DNA from 2 places in the Noviherbaspirillum album genome. Region 1 is predicted to be linked to the other one. Evidence: predicted binding sites of a transcription regulator. Region 1 holds the regulator's gene; the other holds the start of a gene.
The links. Region 1 encodes FNR, which switches genes on or off when oxygen is low (the NO sensors DNR and NnrR bind a similar motif). Its sites were predicted from a motif close to TTGATNNNNATCAA; they were not measured.
Positions count from the first base shown of each region.

Region 2: a site for FNR is predicted at 2,066-2,079, ahead of RY831_RS13630 (CsgE family curli-type amyloid fiber assembly protein). Genes of this name have one in related genera too.

Region 1 covers NZ_JAWIIV010000006.1:81,649-85,239, reverse strand. Annotated here, with positions in the region: gene ccoG (cytochrome c oxidase accessory protein CcoG) at 1-580, shown strand, start outside; gene RY831_RS09325 (FixH family protein) at 627-1,163, shown strand; gene RY831_RS09320 (hypothetical protein) at 1,408-1,653, shown strand; gene fnr (fumarate/nitrate reduction transcriptional regulator Fnr) at 1,681-2,442, opposite strand; gene RY831_RS09310 (hypothetical protein) at 2,903-3,280, shown strand; gene RY831_RS09305 (hypothetical protein) at 3,406-3,591, opposite strand, start outside.
Region 2 covers NZ_JAWIIV010000010.1:60,220-63,810, forward strand. Annotated here, with positions in the region: gene RY831_RS13615 (hypothetical protein) at 1-105, opposite strand, end outside; gene RY831_RS13620 (CsgG/HfaB family protein) at 150-1,076, opposite strand; gene RY831_RS13625 (curli assembly protein CsgF) at 1,073-1,549, opposite strand; gene RY831_RS13630 (CsgE family curli-type amyloid fiber assembly protein) at 1,560-1,997, opposite strand; gene RY831_RS13635 (hypothetical protein) at 2,338-2,694, shown strand; gene miaB (tRNA (N6-isopentenyl adenosine(37)-C2)-methylthiotransferase MiaB) at 2,698-3,591, shown strand, end outside.

The DNA of each region.
Region 1 (3,591 bases):
CGATATCCGCAATGGCCTGCAGTCGGATTGCATCGGCTGCGCCGCCTGCGTCGACGCCTGCAACATGGTGATGGACAAAACCGGCGCGCCGCGCGGACTGATCCGCTATGCGACCGAGAACGCGATGGAGAAGGGCCTGGGCAGCGCGGACATCCGCAAGCGAGTCCTGCGCCCGCGCGTGCTGATCTACAGTGCGATCCTGATGCTGATCGTCGGGATGTCGTTCGCATCGCTGATCGGGCGCGACCTGGTCAAGCTGGACGTGATTCGCGACCGCGGCTCGATGGGCCGCGAAGTGGAGGACGGCATGATCGAAAACGTCTACCGCCTGCAGATCATGAATACCGACGAACGGCCGCACCGTTACCGGATTTCGGTCAAGGGCATCGACAGCATCGCGCTGGCGACGGAAGACGAAGTCTTGCTCGAGCCTACCGCTTCCCGCGCCGTGCCGGTCCGGGTGCGCATCGCCCACGGCAAGGGTGAAAAGGGATCGAACAAGATCTGGTTCGAACTGAAGGCGGAAGACGATGAACGGCTGCGGGTCGAGGAACAAGCGGTTTTCATCGTGCCCCGTTAAATACGAACCGGCCAACGCAATCAACGAATCAATGAAGGAGTGCATCATGCAATCGACAAATTCTCGCCGCGCCGCATCCAAGGTGTCCTCGGCACCTTGGTACGCCCATCGCTGGCCGTGGCTGCTGATGCTCGGCCCGATCATCGTGGTGATCGCCGGCATCCATACCACCTGGATTGCATTCACCCGGCAGGATGCGCTGGTGGTGGACGACTATTACAAGCAAGGCAAGGCCATCAACCAGGACTTGAGCCGGGACCGGGTCGCCGCCAGCATGAAGCTGCGGGCCTCGATCCGCTATGACGCTTCCTCGGGCCGGCTGCTCGGAAACGTGCGCAGCCTCGGCCAGCCCGTCGGAAGCTCGCTGACCATCAAGCTGGTGCATTCGACCCAGCCCCAGAAAGACGTTGTGCTGCAGGTGCAGCCGGATGCGGAAGGCAGCTTCGCCGTTGCGCTGCCGATGCTTGACCGCGCACGCTGGCAGGTATCGATGGAAGGTGCGGGCCGCAACTGGCGACTGCACGACGTCTGGGACTGGCCGGTGCAGCGCTCGGTCGAGCTGAGCGCCGACCGGACGGATTGATCATTCGGAAGTAGCGGGGCGAAATCTGGCGCCACCTCGCATAGCTGGCATAGCTGGCGGTGCCGGGAGGGGCAAGGAGTGCTGGAAGGCAGGCATGGGGCCATTCCCGATTTTGCGAGCGGTTTTCACGTGAATTCCCGTATTCGGGAATTCACGTATCACGCAAGGCTGCCAGAGCGAATCCGCTTTAATGGAAAACAATGCCTGTCCGTCGTTCATGGACAGGCAAGATGAGGAGGTGACAATGGCAAGACTGATCATGGCAGTCCTGTGGCCGTCGTTTCTGGTCGCTATTGTGGCCGAAGGTTTTTTCTTTTCACTATTCGACCCCCGCGACATCGCGATCGGCGGCGCGCATGTCGAATTGAATCCGCTCGGCGTCTACAGCCTGGGATTCTTCTGTTTCTGGGGATTCTGCAGCCTGGCAAGCATGCTGACTTGCTATCTGCTCAACGTGCCCGACGATAAAGGGCGGCGCGTTCCGCTGTAACCGTCCGGAAGGAGCCGGCGGCGCGTTTCAGGCGCAGGTCTGGGTGCCTGCGGCGACCGCCTTGAGCGTTACCGGTTCGAGCAATTCGAGGTCGCGGTTGCTGACCTTGATCCAGCCGCGCTTCTTGAATTTCGAGAGCAGGCGGCTGATGCTTTCAATCGTCAGCCCCAGGTAGTTGCCAATTTCCTCACGCGTCATGCGCAGCTGGAAGCTGGTCGAGGAGTAGCCCCGGATCGAATAGCGAGACGACAGGTTGGTCAGGAAAGCGGCGAAGCGCTGTTCGGCGCGCATGTTGCCAAGCAGGAGCATGACACTTTGCTCGCGCGTGATTTCCTGGCTCATCATCCGGTGGAAGTGGTGCAGCAGCTGCGGCATTTCCCCGAACAGGCCTTCCAGCCGCGAAAACGGGATTTCGCAAACCTCGCTGTCTTCCAGCGCGATCGCGTCGCAGTGATGACGTTCCGTGCTGATCGCATCCATGCCGAGCAGTTCGCCAGCCATCTGGAAGCCGGTCACCTGCTGGTCGCCGCTTGGGTTGACCTGGTGCGTCTTGAAGTGACCGAGACGGATCGCATACAGATTGGTGAACGGATCGCCGACGCGGTACAGGTGGCTGTCACGGGCGATCTTGCGGCGGCGGCCTATGATCTGGTCGAGACGGTCCATATCCTTTTCCTCGAGGCCCATCGGCAGGCAGATCTGATGCATGCTGCAAGCGGAGCAGCGTGCGCTGATTTCACGCGAACGGGATGTGGCGGGCTGGCGGACGAGGGCTTGTGCTTGTGTCATGACGGCGTTTCCTTGGAGTCTGGCAGCGGCATCGGATTTTCATCGCGGCTGCCGGTCGGTTTTGCAGTCATGTAGCAAGGGGTGTGCCAACGCTCGCGTCAACTGAAAAATATTAAAGCATTCCTCGCGCCGCAGGAGGGTTTGCCAGCGTTTGCCGGCGTTTGCCTATCCTTGGCGCTTCCGGCAGTCGCCTGGCCAACTCCTCATGTATTCCCGGTTGCGGGAATGATCTGTGCGAGCCCGGATGCTTCTTTCGCTGCTCCGTAAAATAAATCCGAACTGGAACGATCGGCAAAACACTTACTAGTGTGGCGCGCATGAACACCTTGTTATTCGCAGACGGGATGCTGGCTCCGGATCGGGTTCCAAATCCTGGATGAACCGAACTGACAAGGTGGTTCGGCATAACACCTATTAGCAGCAGACGTTGATCAATCCGAATTAATCAAGGAGAAAAGAAATGGCTTTACCAGTGCTCGGACTCGCAGGGATTACACGCGCGGGATTGGCCGCCGCTCCACAGGCAAGCGCCTTCGTGAAAAAGAATGGCGGAGAAATTGCGGACCTTACGGCCAACTTCTTCAAGAAAGATCACAACAAGGACAACCTCACCGGGAAAAACGGGGATAAGGGTTTGGTCAATGGTTTCAAAGACCTGATGAAGGACTTGGGACAGGGTAAGACGGATGCGCTTCTTAATATTCTGAAAAACGGCATGGGAATGGAGGACGAGGCGTTCAGCGCCTTTTCCAAACTATTCAAACAGGGCAATTTTTCAGGTATTCCCGCCAACGAGCTGTTCTCGGCGGGCAATTTCCTTTACAACATGGTTTCGTAGGCCCGCTCGCCGGCCTGTCGTTACAGGCCGTTTTTCGGGTCTTGGTTGCAGGCCATTGGCAGTCATGTGCGCGCATGACTTTCCGCGAAGAGTAGCCAATGCCGAACGCCAGGCGTGTCAGCTGATCAGCGAGCCTTCAGATTGAGGAAAAGGTTCGCTGCGAAAACCAGGATGCCGAGCGCAGCCACGATCTCCGATGCGGCCAGCACCGGCACCAGGGCCGCCGTCCCGGTGACGACCATGCCTAGGGCAACCGCCATGACAGGCAGCGAGAGATTGGCGAGCCAGAAATGCAGTCGCGCCAGCTTGCT
Region 2 (3,591 bases), on a different contig from region 1:
CATGTCGGCAGCCGTGGCCGCCGCCATGGCCCAGCAGGTGAAAGCGACAGGCAGCAGCAACCCGGCCGCACGGCGACGTACGGCGGCGTTCAACAGTAATTTCACGATGGCGTGACCTTTCTTGAATAGGGAGAAAACGGCAGGCCGCCTCAGTACGCCGCTCCATGAGCAGGCGCCTCCTCATGGAGCGGCGCCTTGGCTTCCTGGCTGTCGAGGTAACTGGCGCTCTCCTGGAGATAGGTGCGCAGCACCGGGGATTGCCAGTCGGTTTCGCGCTTGAGCGCCCAGATCTTGTCCTGCAAGCCTTGCACGATGAGGTGGACCACCGCGGCCTCGATGGCTTCCCTGACGCAGAGCTGCGAAGGTTCGTTGCGGGTGTAGCCGCCCTCGAGTTCCAGCAGTTCCTTGAAGTTGACGAAGCGGAATACGCCGGTCGACAGTTCGTAGGAATAGATGGTCTTGGTGGTGGAAACGCTGTTGAGTATCTGGCCGCTGCGGATATCGACGCTGCGCAGGCTGATGGTCACCTGGTCGACCCGGTATTGGGTCTTGGCCCCGATGCCGAGATAGCGGGCGCCGGCGCCGCCGGTGCGGACATTGGTTTCATAAGCGACGATGCCGCCTTCGATGATGACGGTGGCCGGCACCAGCGCCGGCAGGCTGATCGGCTGGTTGCCCTTGTCCTGGGGCGTCTCCAGCGCGCGCACGATCTTGCGCTCGGTCAGCAGATTCTGCAGGTTTTCGCGCTCGACCGGCGTGAACCATCCGGAATCCTTCAATGCCTTGACCAGCATGGTCGCCGCGCCCTGGGTCACGGCGGTCGAGAAGGAACTGTCAGGCGCCGGCTTGTACTGGCCAGTCTGGTCGCGGAAACCATACACTGCGGTCACCACCTTGCCCCTCGGTTCGGGCAGGCGCAGCAGGTCGCGCGTGGCGCCGGTGGCCGGCGTCAGCCTGGCGTTGGCGGCAACATCCGCCGGCAGCTGGGTGCTCGCACATCCGCCCAATGCCAGAAGCGACAAAACCGCAAGGAAAGGGCGAAACGCAAGCCCGCGGGAAATACAGGGAAATCTCATGGCTGGCCCACTTGGAAAGACGTGCTGGCGCCGGTCACCTTGTCGGTGGTGGTCACCTGCAGGAGGCCGCCGCCAAGGTCGGAAATCTGGATGGAGAAATTGCCGGTGCTGACCGTGCCGGGCACCAGCTGGCCATTCGAACCCATGATGCCGGAGGTTGCGGCCGAGGCGAGGCGGCTGAGGACCGAGCGCTCGAGGATGTCGTTGAATTGCTGCAGCGAGGTCTGGGTGCTGCCGGTGCTCGCTTTGGGCGCATCGGGATCGGTGGTCCTGTTCTGGGCCTGCGCGGCATTGAGCAGCACCGAGCCGTTCAATGCGCTGCCGCCAAAAGAGGGATTCACAGGCGTGTAGACAAGTTCGGTTGCCTGGCACGCAGCGGCCGCGCACCATATACCCGCCGCACCCAGCACTCCCTGCAGCAGCGCCGCGGAAAAAGCCTGCCTTGATCTGACCCTGACTCTCATTGCGTTCATCCCATGTTCATCAAAACTCGTCGGCGCCAAGGTCGGCATCCCGAAACAGCAGGCGTTCGGCCTCGGTATCGATGACCGTCTGGTACACCAGCTCGACCGCCTGCTCGCTCAGGTTCCGAAGCCCGGCCCGGGCCGTCGACAGCGGCGCCTGAAACACCCGGCGCTGCGCAAATTCCACCCAGATCTGCCCGCCCCAGCGCGCCGAGGGACGTTCGATCACGGCAATGGCAAAGCGCTCGCTCAACGCGCGTTCGCGCCAATGCGCAACGAAGTACTGAAAGAATTCCTGGCCGGCGACGGTGACGGTCTGATTGACGACGATGCCGCCGTAGCTTTCCGACAGCCTGCGCTCGCCGTCCATCGACGATGAAGCGGGGGCGGCGAACACCGGGAACGCCGTTATCCAGCCGGTAAGGCAGACCATCATCAAGCTCGTGGATATCTTCACCAGATCTTTCGTCAAAAGTAACAAATTGCTACAAATGCAACTTAACGGGACGAATGATGATGGTCGAATTGACAATTGTCAATAACTTAATTGACTTTAATGAAACTTTTTGAGGATTGGTATGTCGCGTTTCGGGTACCAGGTCTGGGCGCCTGCAGCGGAGGCGGTTTCGCCCGGTGGTATAATTCGCACGCTTGTCTGAGCCTCTTCACGGCAACCATCGCGCCACCGCATCACTGCGGCATTGCTGGCCGAATTCCGCTCCGGCGGCGATGCAAGCCAGGGCTATTTCCTTTCTTCCGTGTCTTCCGCACACGTTTTTGACGAAACGGGGTTCGAGATGTGGCTTCGCCCCCTTCTCCTTTTGCTGCTTTCCATCGCCATGCTCCCGGCTGCGCATGCCTTCGAGCGGCCGTTCCCCGCGCAGGCAAAGCGCGGGAAGATGACGCCGGCTTCCTTCCCGGATATCGTGATCGGGGGCAGGCTGCGCCAGCTTTCGCCCGGCGCCCGCATCTGGAATGAAGACAACCTGCTGCAGATGCCGGCATCGCTGCGGGGAAGCGGCCTGGCGGTCAATTACACCGAGGACGCCAACGGCCATATCGACCGCGTCTGGATCCTGACCGCGGACGAAGCCAGCGAGCCCATTACGAAACAAACGCAAACGCAAACGCAAACGAACAGCAAGGCCCCTTAAGTCATGCCGAAAAAAGTATTCATCAAGACCTTCGGCTGCCAGATGAACGAGTACGACTCGGACAAGATGGCAGACGTGCTCAATGCCGCCGACGGCCTCGTCAAGACCGACACGCCGGAAGACGCCGATGTCATCCTGCTCAACACCTGCTCGGTACGCGAGAAGGCGCAGGAAAAGGTGTTCTCGGATCTTGGCCGCCTGCGCGAACTGAAAAAGACCAAGCCCGACCTGGTGATCGGGGTCGGCGGCTGCGTCGCTTCCCAGGAAGGCGAGGCAATCGTCAAGCGCGCGCCCTATGTCGACGTGGTGTTCGGCCCGCAGACCCTGCACCGCCTGCCGGACCTGATCAATCAGCGCCGCAGCAGCGGCCGCTCGCAGGTCGACATCAGCTTCCCCGAGATCGAGAAATTCGACCACCTGCCGCCGGCGAAGGTCGAGGGGGCGACCGCCTTCGTGTCGATCATGGAAGGCTGCAGCAAATACTGCAGCTACTGCGTGGTGCCGTACACGCGCGGCGAAGAAGTGTCGCGCCGCTTCGAAGACGTGCTGGCCGAAGTGGCCGGCCTGGCGGACCAGGGCGTCAAGGAAATCACGCTGCTCGGCCAGAACGTCAATGCCTACCGCGGCGCCATGGCCGACGGCGAGATCGCCGATTTCGCATTGCTGATCGAATATGTGGCCGAGATTCCCGGCATCGAGCGCATCCGCTTCGTCACCAGCCATCCGAAGGAATTCACGCAGCGCCTGATCGATACCTACGCGAAAGTGCCGAAGCTGGTCGACCATCTCTACCTGCCGGCGCAGCATGGCTCCGACCGTGTCCTGATGGCGATGAAGCGCGGCTATACCGTGCTGGAATACAAGTCCGTGATTCGCCGCCTGCGGGAAGTGCGTCCC